4 regions of the Micromonospora sp. NPDC050200 genome follow, and region 1 is predicted to be linked to each of the others. Evidence: riboswitches for the same ligand, from Rfam matches in the RefSeq annotation. Region 1 holds a riboswitch; each other region holds the start of a gene.
What was found. A riboswitch is a leader RNA that binds a small molecule or an ion and turns the genes downstream of it on or off. The one in region 1 is predicted to bind cyclic di-AMP.
Positions count from the first base shown of each region.

Region 2: it holds a riboswitch for cyclic di-AMP, as region 1 does, so the genes downstream of both, AB0I41_RS12150 (hypothetical protein) here and AB0I41_RS06635 (C39 family peptidase) in region 1, are expected to answer to the same signal.
Region 3: it holds a riboswitch for cyclic di-AMP, as region 1 does, so the genes downstream of both, AB0I41_RS24970 (transglycosylase family protein) here and AB0I41_RS06635 (C39 family peptidase) in region 1, are expected to answer to the same signal.
Region 4: it holds a riboswitch for cyclic di-AMP, as region 1 does, so the genes downstream of both, AB0I41_RS17980 (hypothetical protein) here and AB0I41_RS06635 (C39 family peptidase) in region 1, are expected to answer to the same signal.

Region 1 is NZ_JBFALG010000006.1:105,555-109,643, reverse strand. Features, by position in the region: gene AB0I41_RS06645 (alpha/beta fold hydrolase) at 1-453, opposite strand, end outside; gene AB0I41_RS06640 (hypothetical protein) at 753-1,760, shown strand; gene AB0I41_RS06635 (C39 family peptidase) at 1,874-2,701, opposite strand; cyclic di-AMP (ydaO/yuaA leader) riboswitch at 2,938-3,080, opposite strand; gene AB0I41_RS06630 (hypothetical protein) at 3,351-3,734, opposite strand; gene AB0I41_RS06625 (hypothetical protein) at 3,791-4,089, shown strand, end outside.
Region 2 is NZ_JBFALG010000014.1:28,706-32,794, reverse strand. Features, by position in the region: gene AB0I41_RS12155 (cation diffusion facilitator family transporter) at 1-898, shown strand, start outside; cyclic di-AMP (ydaO/yuaA leader) riboswitch at 1,040-1,171, shown strand; gene AB0I41_RS12150 (hypothetical protein) at 1,176-2,234, shown strand; gene AB0I41_RS12145 (hypothetical protein) at 2,353-2,862, shown strand; gene AB0I41_RS12140 (SRPBCC family protein) at 2,878-3,345, opposite strand; gene AB0I41_RS12135 (STAS domain-containing protein) at 3,570-3,932, opposite strand.
Region 3 is NZ_JBFALG010000044.1:29,092-33,180, reverse strand. Features, by position in the region: gene htpG (molecular chaperone HtpG) at 1-804, shown strand, start outside; gene AB0I41_RS24975 (peptidoglycan-binding protein) at 856-1,488, opposite strand; cyclic di-AMP (ydaO/yuaA leader) riboswitch at 2,183-2,357, shown strand; gene AB0I41_RS24970 (transglycosylase family protein) at 2,357-3,034, shown strand; gene nhaA (Na+/H+ antiporter NhaA) at 3,310-4,089, shown strand, end outside.
Region 4 is NZ_JBFALG010000024.1:79,993-84,081, forward strand. Features, by position in the region: gene AB0I41_RS17975 (YibE/F family protein) at 167-1,516, shown strand; cyclic di-AMP (ydaO/yuaA leader) riboswitch at 1,683-1,813, shown strand; gene AB0I41_RS17980 (hypothetical protein) at 1,818-2,837, shown strand; gene AB0I41_RS17985 (carbonic anhydrase) at 2,901-3,554, opposite strand; gene AB0I41_RS17990 (helix-turn-helix domain-containing protein) at 3,777-4,089, shown strand, end outside.

The DNA.
Region 1 (4,089 bases):
CGCCACCTTCAGGTAGCGGCGGGCCGCGTCGTCCCGGGTGGCGAACCAGGTCACCGGGCGCTGCGCCAGCTCGCGCGCCTTCGCCAGTTCGGCCGGCGACCAGACCGCCTTGATGCCCAGTCCGACGACCGCGTCGACCGGGAGCCCGGCGTCGCGGGCGGCGAGCGCCAGCGCGACCACGCCGCCGAGGGAGTGGCCGAGGATCACCAGCCGCTCTGTCGGCCGCGCGCCCTCGCCCACCGGACCGAGCCCGACCGCGACCTGCCCGGCGAGCCCGGCGAAGGAGTACCCGGGCAGTGTCGGCGAGAAGCCGTGCCCGGCCAGGTCCGGCGCCAGCCAGCGGCCCGGCCAGCGGTGTTCCAGCAGCGGCGCCCAGGGCAGCCAGACGTCGCCGGTGGCGCCCATCCCGTGCAGCAGCAACAGCAGCCGGCGGGTACCCGAGTCGTCGGTCATGGGCCGCAGTGTGCCACCGTCGTGCACGGGGTCCGCGAGACTTGGAGACGGCGACGGGCGCCGGCTCCCCCGGAGGGCAGCCGGCACCCGGATGGCCTGACGGATCAGGCGGAGCAGCCGCAGGTGGCGATCAGTTCGCGCCCTGCCTCGGGCCAGCGCCATCGGTGGTACGGCAACTGGTAAGGGACCGCCGACAAACCAACATCACGATAGGGTCCGATGCCAGGATGGGCGGAGCAGCCCATGGGACCAGCCCCGGATGGGAGCTTTTCTTGCGTTCAAGGCACTGGCCGGCACGGATGGCGGCACTCATGATCGTCGCATTCACCACGCTCCCGAGCGCGCCTGCGTCGGCGCGTTCGACCGAGCCCGGCGACACTGCGGTCGCGGCGGCGGACCGAGTCCTGCGGGTCTACAACAACAACATCGAGAACCTGGTCGTCAACAACCCGGACGGGACGTGCACCCGGATCTCCGGGCCGGATCACCTCACCTCGATGCTCGTGGACGACAACGGCGCGACGGGCACCGCCGGCGTGGTGGCGCCCGACATCCTGATCGTGCAGCAGGTTCGCGGCACCGGCCAGGCCGAAGCGTACGCCGACCAGTTGTCGGCCAAGTTCGGCTATCCCGCCGGCACCTATGGGGCAATCGTGGCCTGGAGTGACCCGGAGCCGTGGGGCAGCACCCACAATTGCAGCTCGCAGAGTCTCGGTGACCTCAAGAAGAAGCAGACCAACGGGATCATCTGGAACACCAGGACCCTCAGCCTCGCCTCCGGCGACATTTCCAAGTACTGGAGCGCTGGCTGGCTGAAGCCGGGCACGGCCTACAACAACGGCGCCGGGTGCACCCTGTACAAGCCGCCGAACAGCGACCCGGACACCACCGACTACTACAAGTGGAAGCGTACGAGCGCCATCGCGGCCAGGTTCACCATCAAGGCGACCGGCACCACAGTGTTCGCCGCCACCATGCACCTGCCGCAGGAGAACCGGCAGAATGCGTGTGCGGGCGATGGCTACACCGGAATCGCCAACACCGGCATCCACATTGGCGCCGACGCCACCAGCCTGATGAGCGCGTCGACGATCCGGGTCGTGGGGATCGACGCCAACCGCACGGGCATCGCGCCGACCACGCTGAGCGGCTTCGGCATGACCGGCTACGGATCGAAGGCGACCAACGGCTCGAGCAAGATCGACTATCTCTTCATCGAGGGCAGCGTGCGGCCGTCGAGCATCGACCACACAGTGAGCGGAACCAAGTCGAATCACCTCGCCCTGCACGGCTTCATCAACTACTGACACCGCGGTCGACCGCCCGCGCTCGGACGGTCGCGCCGGTGCACCACCCACGCGTCCAAAACGCCTCGGACGCCGGGCCGGAGGGAGCCGGCGCCCGAGGCGCGGGGACGGGATCAGGCGGAGTAGCCGCGGGTGGCGATCCAGTTCGCCAGGTCGATGGTGCTCATCCAGTACGACGGCAGGTTCGGGTTCGCCGAGTCGGCGATCCGGACCGTCCGGCCGCCGTTCTGGTAGCCGACCACGGCGATGTAGTGGCCGCCCGGGAAGGAGTGCCAGCCGCCGTCGGTGTCGGTGGCGGTGCCGGCGATGTTCGCCACCACGCCCCGCCGGTCGTTGATCGCCGCGATCACGTCGGCCTGGAGCTGGTCGATCTGCGCCGAGCTCGGGGTGCCCGCGAACATCCGGGTCCGGTACGGGTTGCCCTTGACGAACTGGTTCAGGCCCCGGGTGGTGTCCAGCGCGGAGTTGGTGCCCATCTCGGTGGTGCCGAGGGGGGCCTCCAGCTCGTACTGGGTCCGCTCGATGCCGGCCGCGCTGAGCGCGTTGCGCACCGCCGCCGGACCGCAGTTGTAGTAGGTGGTCTGCGCCTGGTAGTCGTAGTTGAGGACCTTGGTCGACGGCGGCTTCGGGGCTGCCGTGCGGGTCAGGTCCGGGTCCGCCGTGGCCTTGGCGGCGCTGGGCGACGGCGAGGCGCTGACCGAGGGCGAGGCGCTGGCGGACGGGGTGGTGGCGACGCGGGCCTCGCTGCGGGTGGCGACGTCGTCCAGCCGGGGCGCCACCTCGGCGACGGCAGCCGAGGCCTGCTGGGCGGCGGGCGCCTCGCCGGTGGACAGGGTGGCGGCGCCGGAGACCAGCACGAGCGCGGCGGCCGAACCGGCGACGAGCTGGTACGGCCGCTCGGTGGCCAGCCGGCGCAGCTGCCGCTTCAGGGGGTGCTTCACGTGTTTTCCTCCACGGTACGAGGGCGGGAGCGGCGTGCCGGACCGGCGCGTGACGGGATGTCACCCGCGGTGTGAGGACCGGTGTGGGGGCCGCTCGGCGGGGTGCGCCCGGTCAGTGGCCGGGCGGCGGGGTGGATGCCGGGATCAGCGCGCGAGGGCGCGGCGGACCGGCGGGAGCACCCCGGTACCGAGGTGGGGAGAGAACCGAGGGATGCGAGCGGGCTGCACGAGGATGGAACTCCTTCCGACACCGCCTACCGGGTTAGCTGACGGATTCGGGCGGGAAGAGAGCCCTACCACGGGCCGTGGCCCGCGGATTCACCCCGGACGTGCATGGGTCCCCGGTTCGTGGAAATCCACGATTGAGCGGGTCGGCGCGGCGTCGCCTCTTGCGATCGGAAACCGCACCAGACCGGGGCGACATTACTGGCCGGTCGGCGTGCCCGCAAAGGGCTGTCAGCTGCGTAAACATGATCAGGGCAACGAATTTGCGGTACAGTTCGGCACTGACGTCACTCAATGGGACAGGCGGCTTTTCGGGAACCAACGGGCCGCAACCGGACGACCTGGCGGCAACCACTCCGGATCGCCGAGGCCGATGTCACCGGCTGTGCCCGGATGACCGGTTTCCCGATTGGCGTGACGTGACTCACGGCAATCCGGGTAACGATTTGGACGCTGGCCGCGCCGTCAGCCCACCCGGGGCGGGCCGCCAGCACGCCGCGGGCGCGGTACGCGCCGCCGCCGTCGCCGCCCGCGGGGCGGGCACCCGCACCGGACGCAGCCGCTCCGCCGCCGCGTACGCCTCCACGGCCAGGGCGCGGGCCGCCTCGGCGGCCAGTTCGGCGTCCCGCCACGCCGACCGCTCCCGCCCGGCCGCCGCCCGGTACGCGTCCCGCCGGCCGTCGCGTACCGCCCGGGCCAGCAGCGCCTCCTGCTCGACGGGGTGCCGCCGCGGGTCCCAGCCGTCCCGGTGCGCGAAGACGTCCCGCAGCCGCTCCACCGGCAGCTCGCCCCGCCAGTGGGCCGCCACCACCGCCTGGTGCAGCCAGCGCTCCCGTCCGGCGTACTCGGCCGGGGTGCGGGGGGGTGCGCGGGGCGGGCAGGGCGCCGGCGCCGGCGAACCGGCGGGCGGCGCTCTCCGCCTCGTCGTACGCCTCCCCGGCCCGGTCCACCGCCTCCTGGGTGGCCAGCCAGGCTTCCCGCCGCCGGCGCGCGGTCCGGGCCGCGCCAGCGGCGGCGACGGCGACCTCCTCGGCGTACCGGCGCAGGTCCGCCAGCTCGGCGGCCGGGGACGGGTCGGCGGCCGGCTCCTCGGGGGCGCCGTCCCGTTCGGGGCGGGCCACCAGCACGGTGAGCACGGTCAGGGCGAGCACGAGCAGGGCCGA
Region 2 (4,089 bases), on a different contig from region 1:
GCACCACGGGTCGGTCGCGAACGCGGCGCACCGCCACCGGGGGCGGCTCTGGGCGGCCTTCGCGCTGCTCGCCGCGCTGATGGTGATCGAGGCGGTCACCGCGTTCGGCACCGGCTCACTGGCCCTGCTCTCCGACGCCGGGCACATGTTCACCGACGTGCTCGGCATCGGCATGGCCCTGGCCGCCATCACCGCCACCACCCGCCGCGACGGGGACCCCCAGCGCACCTTCGGGCTCTACCGGCTGGAGGTGCTGGCCGCGCTCGCCAACGCCGTCCTGCTCAGCGGGGTGGCGATCTACGTGCTGATCGAGGCGGTACGCCGGTTCGGCAACCCGCCGGAGGTGCGTACCGGCCCGATGCTGGCGGTGGCGGTGCTCGGCCTGCTGGCCAACCTCGTCGCGTTCGCCCTGCTCCGCGAGGGCGCGCAGGAGAGCATCAACCTGCGCGGGGCGTACCTGGAGGTGCTCGGCGACCTGCTCGGCTCGCTCGGCGTGATCGGCGCCGCGCTGCTCATCGCCGGCACCGGCTGGTGGTGGGCCGACCCGGCGGTGGCGGTGGCGATCGGCCTGTTCATCCTCCCCCGCACCTGGCGGCTCGGCCGGGCGGCGGTCCGCATCCTGGTCCAGGCCGCCCCGGAGCACCTCCAGGTGACCGCCGTGCACGACCGGCTGACCGCCGTCCCCGGCGTCGCCGAGGTCCACGACCTGCACGTCTGGACGCTCACCTCCGGCATGGAGGTCGCCTCCGCCCACCTCACCATGGCCCCGGGCGCCGAGGTCGGCACGGTGCTCGCCGCGGCCCGGAGCGCCCTGCACGAGGACTTCCACATCGAGCACGCCACCCTCCAGATCGAGCCGGGCGCCGCCCCCGGCGCGTGCGGCCAGGTGGAGTGGTGACAAAATCGGGCACCTGTTATCCCGTTATGTCACCTACACCACGATTACCTCCAGTACCCTCAGTCACGAAACGGGCGGGTGTCACACCCGTACCGGTAGGCTCGGTCCCGGCCTCCGCCAGGCGGCACCCACCGGTGCCGGCGGTGACCGCCGCCTAATCGCCCGCCCGGGCGAGCCGGGGAACCATGTTCGTGGGGTGCATCCGCGTCAGCGGTAGGGATCTTCCGTCCCGAACCCGTCAGCTAACCCGGTCGGCGGCTGACGGAAGGACATGTGCATGCACGTACGACGTACCACCGCCCGGCTGGCGGCCACGGTCGTCGCGACGCTCGCCCTCGGCGTGTCGTCCGCGCCGGTCCCGGTGGCCGCCGCTCCCCCCGCCACCCGGCTCGCCGCCGCACCCGGCGACGACGAGGGCGGCAGCCCCGCCCTGCGCGCCCAGCTCGACGCGGCCAGCAAGGGCTGGATCGACGCCAGGGCCGCGCTGGAACGCTCCACCAAACGGCAGCGGGAGCTCACCGAGCAGCTCAGGACGATCGAGTCGGAGCTGACCGTCCAGCACGGCAAGGTCGGCGAGATCGCCGGCGTGGCCTACCGGACCGGCCGGCTGGGGCCGGTGTCGGCGCTGCTGAACAGCTCCAGCCCGGAGGGCTTCCTGGACCGGGCGGCGGCGCTGGAGACCGTCGCCGCCAACGAGGACCGGGAGCTGCGCGGCCTCATCCGGACCCGCGACGAGGCCACCCGCACCCGGGCCGCGCTCGACAAGGAGATCGTCGAGGAGCGCAAGCAGGTCGCGGTGATGGCCAAGCGCAAGCAGCAGGCCGAGCGGGCGCTCGCGGTGGCCGCCGCCGACAAGCCCGCCACCACCGCCACCGCCGGCTCCAACCGGGGCACCTCCACCGCCACCGCCCGGCCGGCGCCGCGCAACTCCGACGGTTCCTGGCCGCCGGAGTCGTGCAGCGTCAACGACCCGACCCCGGCCAACGGCTGCATCACCCCGCGCATGCTCAACGCACTCCAGCAGGCCAAGGCCGCCGGCTTCACCCGGTACGTCTCCTGCTACCGGCCCAGCGGGTCGGGTGAGCATCCCAAGGGGCGGGCCTGCGACTTCGCGGCCCAGAAGGACGGCTTCGGCGGCGACGCCACCGGCGGCGACAAGACGTACGGCAACAACCTGGCCGCGTACTTCATCCGCAACGCCGACCGGCTCGGCGTGCTCTACGTGATCTGGTACCGGCAGATCTGGCTGCCCAGCAGCGGGTGGAAGTCGTACAGCGGGGCGGGCGGAGACCCGTCCAGCGACCACACCAACCACGTGCACCTGTCGGTCTACTGACCGACCCCGACGGGGCCCGTCCGGCGCGGACGGGCCCCGCGCCGTACGCGCCCCGACGTACGCCGAATGTCGCCGGTCGGCCCACGACAGGCCGCGGCGCCCGGACGAGCATCAAGGCATGACCCGACTCTCCCCCGACGCCCGCAAGAGCCTGCTCACCCTGCACCTGGTGACCGCGCTGGGCTGGCTCGGCGCGGACCTCGTGCTGCTCACCCTCGGCGTCGCCGGGCTGCGCGGGGCCGACCCGGGGGTGGTCTACCCGGCGGCGGCACTGGTGGCCACCTGGCTCTTCGCGCCGCTGAGCGTGCTGGTGTGGCTGGTCGGGGTGACCAGCGCGCTGCTGACCCCGTGGGGGCTGCTGCGCTGGCGCTGGGTGGTGGTCAAGCTGGGGCTCACCACGGTGATGACGGGCCTGGTGCTGTTCGCGCTGACGCCGAACCTGCGCGCCGCCGCCGGACCGGACGCCACCGCACACCAGCGGATCGACGTGGTGGTCGCCCCGGCGGTCTCCACCGGCCTGCTGGTCACCATGACGGTGATCTCGACGTGGAAGCCATGGGGCCGGACCCGCCGGGCCGTCCCGTCGCGCCGCCGGCCGGCGGCGGCCACGGCCGCCGGTCGCCGCTGAGCGGGGGCCAGCGCCTCAGTTCGGGACCGGACCGCCCTCGGCCTCCCGGTCCAGCACCGCGCCGAGCCGGCTGGCCAGGCCCAGGTGCGCGGCGCGGGCCTGGCGGAACGCGTACCCGAACAACGGTGCCGGGGCGGAGAGGGTGATCTCCACGTCGATCCGGAGCACGTCGCCCTCCTCCCGGAGCCGGGTGTGGTTGCGCACCGTCGTGCCGGGCTGCTGCCGGGCCACCGTGACGATCTCGTCGTCGGAGACCACCAGGACGTCGGCCTGGTAGGTGACCGGGAAGTGCAGCGGCCCCAGCTCCAGCCGGTCGGTGATCGCGTAGCTGGCCCGCGCGCCCGGACGGGTCGGCAGCCGGCGCACCCGGACGATCAGCGGATGCAGCTCCCCCTGGCGGGCCAGATCGCTCAGCAGCGCCACCGCGTCCGCCCGCGAGCAGCGCGCCTGCACCGTGTAGCTGAACGACTCCCGCCGGACCACTCCACCCTCCCACGCCTCGTCGGTCGCCCGATCGTCCCGTACCAGGGCCGGGCTGGCAACGCCAGGCGGCAGGACGGTGTCCGGGCGGGGAATCCGCCGGCGACGGCCACGGGAGGCGGGGCATGGACGGGTACGACGGAGGAGCGGGCACGTGATGGTCTTCGCGCCGATGCCCCGGCGGCGGCGCGGTGATGATCAGGCAGCCGAGGCGGACCGGGGTGCGGTCAGGCGCCGGGAAGGACCTCGGGGGCCGCGGCGCCGGCGAAGTAGGGCTCCGGAGCGCCGAAGAGGCCGAGCAGGCCGGTGACCCAGAGCTGCCGGTGGACGAACCGGCTGGGCTCGGTGACCACCAGCTTGACGCCGCTCACCTCGGCCGTCTGGAACCCGGCGACCATCGCGCTGATGCCGACCGAGTCGATGAAGGTGACGAGTCGCATGTTCAGCTCGACCCGGGCCGGACGGCCCTTCGCGAGCACCTCGGCGATCGCCTCACGCACCTCGTACGCGGTGTCGACGTCGATCTCCCCCCGCGGAGCGATCTCGATGACACCACCAGCCAGAACCGATTTCACGATCGACAGGCTCACGCGAGCACCTCCACTCGCCCGTCCACGGGCGCCTCATCAGTACGCGGGCCGCGACCGAGCGTATTCCTCCGACGGCCTCGGTCGCCACCCCTCGGGATGAGCAAATTCGCGGATCCGGACGACCGGGCCGCCCTTCCCCGAGTTCTTCCTGGTCTCG
Region 3 (4,089 bases), on a different contig from region 1:
CGCGCCGAGCACGCCGAGCGGTACCGGACGTTCTGGTCGGAGTTCGGCCGGGTGGTCAAGGAGGGGCTGCTGGAGGACCCGGACAACCAGCAGGCGATCCTCGACATCGTCTCCGTCGCCTCCACCCACGACGCCGCCGAACTCACCACCCTGCGCGAGTACGTCGAGCGGATGAGGGACGGCCAGGAGGAGATCTACTACGCCACCGGCGAGACCCGGGCGATGCTGGAGAACTCCCCGCACATGGAGGCTTTCCGCGCCAGGGGCTACGAGGTGCTGCTGCTGACCGACCCGGTCGACGAGGTCTGGGTGGAGCGGGTCGCGCAGTTCGACGGCCGGCCGCTGCGCTCGATCGCCAAGGGCCAGGTGGACCTGGACACCGAGCGGGAGCGCGAGGAGGCCGGCACGGAGCGGGAGCGACAGACCAAGGAGTACGCCGCCCTGCTCGCCTTCCTCGGCGGCGCACTGACCGACAGCGTCAAGGAGGTGCGGCTCTCCTCCCGCCTGACCAACTCGCCGGCCTGCATCGTCGGCGACGCGCACGACATCACCCCGACGCTGGAGAAGATGTACCGCGCGATGGGGCAGGAGGTGCCGAAGGTCTTGCGGATCCTCGAACTCAATCCGACCCATCCGCTGGTCACCGGCCTGCGCGCCGCGCACGAGCGCGGCGGCGAGGAGCCCACCCTCACCGAGACCGCCGAGCTGCTGTACGGCATGGCGCTGCTCGCCGAGGGCGGCGACCTGGCCGACCCGGCCCGGTTCGCCCGGGTCCTCGCCGACCGGCTGGCCCGTACCCTCTGACGCGACGACGGCCCCGGCCGGGTGGGGGAGCACCCGGTCGGGGCCGCCGGCTCAGGAGCCGGCCCGCACGCCCATCGCGGCCCAGGTGGCCGGGCCGACGACCCCGTCCACGGCGAGCCTCGGCATCCCCTGGTACCAGCGGACTCCCGCCTCGGTCTTCGCGTCGAAGGTGCCGCTCGCCGGACCGCACCGCTTCGCGCCCACGAACCGCTGGACGAAGGCCACGTCCGTGCCGTTGCTGCCGCGGCGCAGGGTGCGTGAGCCCGGGCGACCGCCGGACGCCCACGTGGCCGGCCGGCCGGTGGGCGTGGCCGGGGCCGGCTTGACGGCCGCGCGCAGGGCCGCCACGGTTTTCGGACCCACCACCCCGTCCGCGGTGAGCTTCCGGGCGGTCTGGAAGGACCGCACCCAGGCGGCCGTGGCCCGCCCGAACACCCCGTCGGTCGTCAGCCGGGCCCCGAGGCGGTCGGCGGTGGTCTGGAGTTCCCGGACGTCGCCGCCCCGGCAGCCGTCGCGCAGCACCCGGTCGCCGAGCCGCGCCACCTTGGCGGTGGCGATGCCCCACGGCCGGCGGCTGTCCTCCAGGCTCCGCTGGTGGCTGACGCTGACGTGCAGGTGCTTGTCGTGCGGGTTCGGCCCGGTGTGGCGGGCGGGCCGGAAGCTGCGGGTACGGCTCCAGATCATCCGGTTGTAGATGACGTACTGGGTGGACGGATGGGTGACGGCCTGCCGGATGACCAGCAGCGGGTCGATGCCGTCGACGTCGACGTCGACCGCGTTGACCGATTGATCATCATTGTCCGGGTCGTGGCGCTGCGGCGGGTTTGATGATCGGCGTTGCCAAACCAGCCATCTGATCTGTGGTCGCGGTGCGGCCAGCGGGTGTCGATCTCCTCCCGCAGCACCCGCAACACGGGTGCCAGGTGTACGCCCATCTCACTCCTCCTCTTCGAGCACGGCGGCCAGGTCGACGTCGACCTTGTCACCGACCAGGCTTCCGGGTCGTCGTCCTCGTCCACGGTGGCGACGAAATAGTCGGGGTCGATGCTGACGGTGTCCATGAAGGCCCTCCCCCTCGCGGATGGCCGGCCGTCGCGGCCCCAATCAGCGGCAACGCTGGCCGTCCGACAGCGCGCGCCGCCGATCGGGGCCGCCCGACCAGCGGAGACGGCGACGCGCCAGCACCTGATCCGCCGCTCGCCGCAGGGCTTTCGGCCCAGTCGTGACGGGTTTCCGGCGGGCCCTTGTAGAGCACCGCCGGGCGGCCCGCAACTCCAAGGATGATGTCGTCGCTCAGCCGGGTGAAGAACTTCACAAGAAGGAGGCAATCGCCCGAAACAGTTCCTAACGTCGTTCCTGTTCGCGATCGCGGACACCACGGCCGGTAACGCCTAATCCATGCCGCCGGCTGGTGGACCTTGTCACCCGGGCATGGAGCGGGGGACCCACACGTTCCTCGGTGCACCGTCACCTCGGGGTGAAGCCGCCCACGGCGGCCGGGCTCCTCGGCCCGAACCCGACAGCTCACCTCGTCGGCGTGGAGGAATCCACCATGGCAACTGAATACACCGCCCGTCACCGACGGGTCAGCTCGCGCCGCATCGCCGTCGGCACGCTCGCCGTCGGCGCGGTAACCGGGATCGCCGCCGTACTGGCGCCGGCGTCGCCGGCGAGCGCCGCCAGCGTCAACTGGGACGCGATCGCCCAGTGCGAGTCCGGCGGCAACTGGCACATCAACACCGGCAACGGCTACTACGGCGGCCTGCAGTTCTCGCAGCGCACCTGGTCCGGCTACGGCGGCAAGAAGTACGCCGCCCGCGCCGACCTGGCCAGCCGCGGCGAGCAGATCGCGATCGCCGAGAAGGTGCTCGACGGTCAGGGCATCGGCGCCTGGCCGACCTGCGGCAAGAAGGGCGGCTCCACCAAGAGCTACGCCACCACATCGGAGAAGTCGCAGAAGTCGGAGCGGCGCTCCGGGTCGCGCAGTTCGTCGAAGGCCACCTCCACGCAGCGGTCCTCGCGCGGCGAGCAGCACAGCACCCGCAGCCAGCGGCGCAGCGCGCCCGCGGCCACCGGCGACGGGTACGTGGTGCGGCCGGGCGACACCCTGTCGAAGATCGCCGACGTCCGGGACCTGGCCGGTGGCTGGCACGCGCTGTACGAGCGCAACAAGCGCGTGGTCGGCGCCGACCCGGGGCTGATCTTCCCGGGTCAGCAGCTCAGCCTCTGAGGCGTCACCGCCCTGAACGAGGGCAGACTCCACCGTCGACGCCCGGCCGGCTCGTACCGGTCGGGCGTCGACGACCGCTCCGTGGTTCCGCACGTCGGTCCGCTCTCGCGGACGTGCGGGCGGTCGTGTCTCTGCCCGGGCCCGCAGCGCCTCCCAGTGGTCGCGAGCACGGCCAACCGCCGAGACGGACGTGTCCGGCGGATAGGGTTGACCCTGGTGTGCCGGGAAGTCTGGTCGGCGATGGATGACGCGACCCCTGCCGACGAGGAGTTTCCGTGACCGACGCCACCCGGCGCCGTACCAGCCTGTTCGCCCGCCGCTCGTGGGGTGAGACCAGCCGCATCTCCGCTATTCTCCGCAAGGAGACCGTGGGCGGGGCACTCCTGCTCATCGGGGCGTTGCTGGCGCTCGTCTGGTCGAACTCGCCCTGGGCGGACGGCTACCAGTCGGTTCGCGACTTCCGACTCGGCCCGGCGTCCCTGCACCTCGACCTCAGCCTGGCCACCTGGGCTGCCGACGGGCTGCTGGCGATCTTCTTCTTCGTCGCCGGCCTGGAGCTCAAGCGCGAGTTCGTCGCCGGGGACCTGCGTGATCCGCGTCGCGCCGCGGTGCCGGTCGCGGCGGCCGTCGGCGGGGTGTTCGTGCCCGCCGCCATCTACTACGTCATCGCCAGCGGCGGGGGCGCGGGCGCGGCCAAGGGGTGGGCCATCCCGACCGCGACCGACATCGCCTTCGCGCTGGCGGTCCTCGCGGTGGTGGGCCGGTTCCTGCCCTCCGCGCTGCGTACCTTCCTGCTCACCCTGGCGGTCGTCGACGACCTGCTGGCGATCGTCATCATCGCGGTCTTCTACACCGCCGACCTGGCGGTCCTGCCGCTGCTGGGCGCCCTGGTGCCGCTGGCGGTGTTCGGGTTGCTGGTGCAGCGCCGCGTCCGGTCCTGGTGGCTGCTGCTGCCCCTCGCCGCGGTGACGTGGGCGCTGATGCACGCGTCCGGCGTGCACGCGACCGTCGCGGGAGTCCTGCTGGCCTTCACCGTGCCGGTGATCCGTAGCGAG
Region 4 (4,089 bases), on a different contig from region 1:
CCCGGGCGTGTCGCCACGCGGGCGATCGCGCCGCCCGTTCGCCGTCCGTCACCGTGCCGGCACCCGGCGGCGGGACCGGGGGTACGCGTCCCGGTGCGCACGTCCCGCCGGTGAACCGACCGGCCGGCTGACACGTACCCCGCTCTGGATCGTTGGGAGACTCGCAATGGGCGCCGACCACACCCGCCCCGCTCCGCCCGCCCCACCGGGGGTGCGGCGGATCCTCGTCGCGGCGGTGGTCCCGCTGTTCGTCGTCACGGTGATCGCCGCGCTGGTGCTCTGGCCGCGCGACTCCGGGCAGGCCGACGGCGGCACCGAGCCGCCGCGCCACCACGGCACGGTGACCCGGGTGGTGACCGAACCGTGCCCGCCGACGCCGGAGGCCCCCGAGGGGTCGCCCGGGGCGGCCGAGGGTCCGTGCGGGACGGTGACGGTCCGGGTCGAGCAGGGCCCGGACAGCGGCAGCCAGGTGGAGACCCCGGTGCCGGCCGGCCCGGGCGCGCCCAGTGTGGCGGTCGGCGACGAGGTGGTGCTGGTCCAGCTCTCCGACCCGGCCGACACCACGGCCAGCAGCTACCAGATCGCCGAGCACCAGCGGGGCAAGCCCCTGCTGCTGCTGGTGGCGCTCTTCGCGGCGGCGATCGTGGCGTTCGGCCGGCTGCGCGGGCTGGCCGCGCTGGCCGGGCTGGGCGCCAGCTTCGCCATCCTGCTGGCCTTCGTGGTGCCCGGGATCGCCGCGGGCGGCTCACCGCTGCTGATCGCCGTCACCGGCTCGGCGTTGATCATGTTCGTGGTGCTGTACCTGACCCACGGGATCACCGCGCAGACCTCGGTGGCGGTCCTCGGCACGCTGGGCAGCCTGGTGCTGACCGGGCTGCTCGGCACGCTGGCCACCGCCGCCACCCACCTGACCGGGTACGGCAGCGAGGAGGCCACCACGCTGTCGATGTACCAGCGCGACGTCGACCTGCACGGGCTGCTGCTGGCCGGCATCATCATCGGCTCGCTCGGCGTGCTCGACGACGTCACCGTCACCCAGGCCGCCACGGTCACCGAGCTGGCGCACGCCAACCCCGGGCTGTCCCGGACGCAGCTCTACCGGGCCGCCACCCGGGTCGGCCGGGCGCACATCGCCTCCACGGTCAACACCATCGTGCTCGCGTACGCGGGCGCGTCGCTGCCGCTGCTGCTCCTGCTCACCGCCGACAGCCGGCCGGTGAGCCAGATCCTCACCAGCGAGTTCCTGGCCCAGGAGATCGTCCGCAGCGCGGTGGCGACGCTCGGCCTGGTCGCCGCAGTGCCGCTGACCACCGGGCTGGCCGCGCTGGTGGCCACCGCCGGCCGTGGCCCGACGGCCGACCCGGCGCGGGGTTCCGGTCCGGCGCCCACGCCCCGCCCCTCCGTCGAGCGGGACGCGGCGCTCGAGGCGCTGAGCGCGCCGGGTCACGGCGGACCGTCCACCCCGGGCCCCGCACGGTGGCCCGACCCGGAAAGGAGCACGGACGCCGCATGGTGAAACTCCGCTGCGTGACCGACGACGACGCGGAACCTGACGAACGCGTCACTCGTCACGCAACGCCACGACGAAATAACGCGATTAGTCGGGTTCTGGACGTAGATCCCCGGCACGGCTGTCAGGTAACCTCGCTGCCGGCCACCGCCGAAGGCGCGCTGCGGCGCCTGCGGTGCCGCCGCCCAATCGCCGTACGGCGAGCCGGGGAACCAGGTACATGGGGTGAATCCGCGCGAGCGGTAGGGGCCACTTCCGTCCCGAACCCGTCAGCTAACCCGGTCGGCGGTCGACGGAAGGGAACACTGTGACGGCACCCCTGCGCCGCTGGTTGACACCGGTGGTGGCCGTGTTCGCCGCCCTGGCCATCCTCGCCGGGCCGACAGCCGCGATCGCCGCTCCCTCGACCCCCACCCCCTCGGGGCACGAGGAGGACGACGAGCCCAAGCTGCTCACCGACGTCATCGAGCTGCGCAACCGCGAGTACTCGAAGGCCAAGACGCAGCTGGGGAAGTCCAAGAAGCGGCAGCAGCAGCTCGGGCTGGAGGTGCGCCGCGCGCAGGACCAGCTGGAGGCGTTGCGGCCGCAGGTCTCCCAGATCGCCGCGCAGTCGTACCGGACCGGCCGGATCGGCGCGCTGGCGATGCTGCTGGAGAGCGACGCGCCGGACTCGTTCGTCAGGCGCGCCGCCGCGCTCGACGAACTGAACATGGTGAACGCGAAGAAGCTGGCCGAGGTCACCGCCGCCAAGAACCGCGCGGAGCAGGCCAAGCTGGCGCTCGACGCCGAGGTGCGCGAGCAGCAGAAGCTCGCCAACGACATGGCCCGGGAGAGCCGCGAGGCGGAGAAGGCGCTCGCGCTGGTGGGCGGCCGGGGCTTCACCGGCGGCCTGGTCGACGCGACGTCGCCGGTCGCCCGGATCGGCCCCGGCCGGACGGCGGACGGCGGCTGGCGCTCCGAGTCGCGCACCGAGAACGACCCGACCACCTCGGGCCTCATCACGCCGCGCACCCTGCACGCGTACAAGGAGGTCCGGCGGGCCGGCTTCAGCCGGTTCGCGGGCTGCTACCGGTCGGGCGGGCCGTGGGAGCATCCGAAGGGCAAGGCCTGCGACTGGTCGTTGCAGAGAAGCGGCTTCGCCCCGTGGTACAACAACGACACCCGGATGTACGGCAACAACCTCGCCGCGTTCCTGATCCGCAACGCCGACCGGCTCGGCATCTACTACGTCATCTGGAACCGGCAGATCTGGTTCCCGGCGACCGGGTGGAGGTCGTACAGCGGACCGTCGAACCACACCGACCACGTGCACATGTCGATGTTGTAGCGCACGACGCGTACCGAACGAGGGCCGTCCCCGGTGGGGGCGGCCCTCGTCGCGTCGGGTGGTTCAGCCGGCGACGGCGGCCGCGCGGTCGGCCTGGGCCGGTGCGGCAGCGGACCCGCCGGCGGCCACCGTCCGCACCTCGCCGGCGGTGAGCCGGTACGACATGCCGACCACCGCGCACCGCCCGGCGGCGACCGCACCGGCCAGGACGGCGGAGTTGCCGAGCAGCGCCTCCACGGTGTGCGCGATGTGGATGTCCACGATCTCGTCGATGTCGTCGACGCCCTGCTCGGCGGCCCGCCGCAGGCTGGGCGCCACCGCGTCCACCACCGCCCGCAGGTGGCCGACGGGCGACGTGCCGGTACGCGCGGCGTCCCGGGCGGCCTGCACGGCCCCGCAGGAGTCGTGGCCGAGCACCACCACCAGCGGGGTGCCCAGCACGCTCACCGCGTACTCGACGCTGCCCAGCACCTCCGGGCCGGCGGTGTGCCCGGCGGTCCGGACCACGAAGAGGTCACCCAGGCCGCGGTCGAAGATGATCTCGGCAGCGAGGCGGGAGTCGGAGCAGCCCACGATCACCGCGAACGGGTGCTGCCCGTCGGCGACCGCCGCCCGGTGGCGGGAGTCCTGGTTGGGGTGGCGCTGCGCGCCCGTGACGAAGCGCCGGTTGCCGGCGTGCAGTTCGACGAGCGCCTGCATCGGATCGGTCAGGGTCATTGCCTCACCTCGGGTCCCTCGCGTGGTCGACCTGGTCACACCGGCCGGCGACGGAGGCGGCCTCACTCCCCACGGTCACACCCGGCGAAAGATACGTCAAGCTTTACGTGATATGGATTTCATGCTTTCCCTCGGCGCCAGCGGCCGGGTCCGGCCGGGTCGAGCCGCAAAGGTTCCGGTGCGGGGAGGCCAGGGCCGTAAAGTCGACGGGCTGGCCATACCATGACGGGCATGGCGACGACAGCGGAGAACGGGAGCACCCGGAACTGGACTTTCCTCACCAACCACGCGCACGTGCTGCTCGCCATCGCCCGTAACCCCACCGCCCGGTTGCGGGACGTCGCCGACGAGGTGGGGGTGACGGAGCGGGCCGCCCAGGCGATCGTCGCCGACCTGGAGGCCGGCGGATACCTGCGCCGCACCCGGGTGGGCCGACGCAACGAGTACACGGTCAACCCGCGCGGCCACTTCCGGCACCCGGCCGAGGCCGACCGCCAGGTGGGCGACCTGCTCGCCCTCTTCACCGGCGAGACCG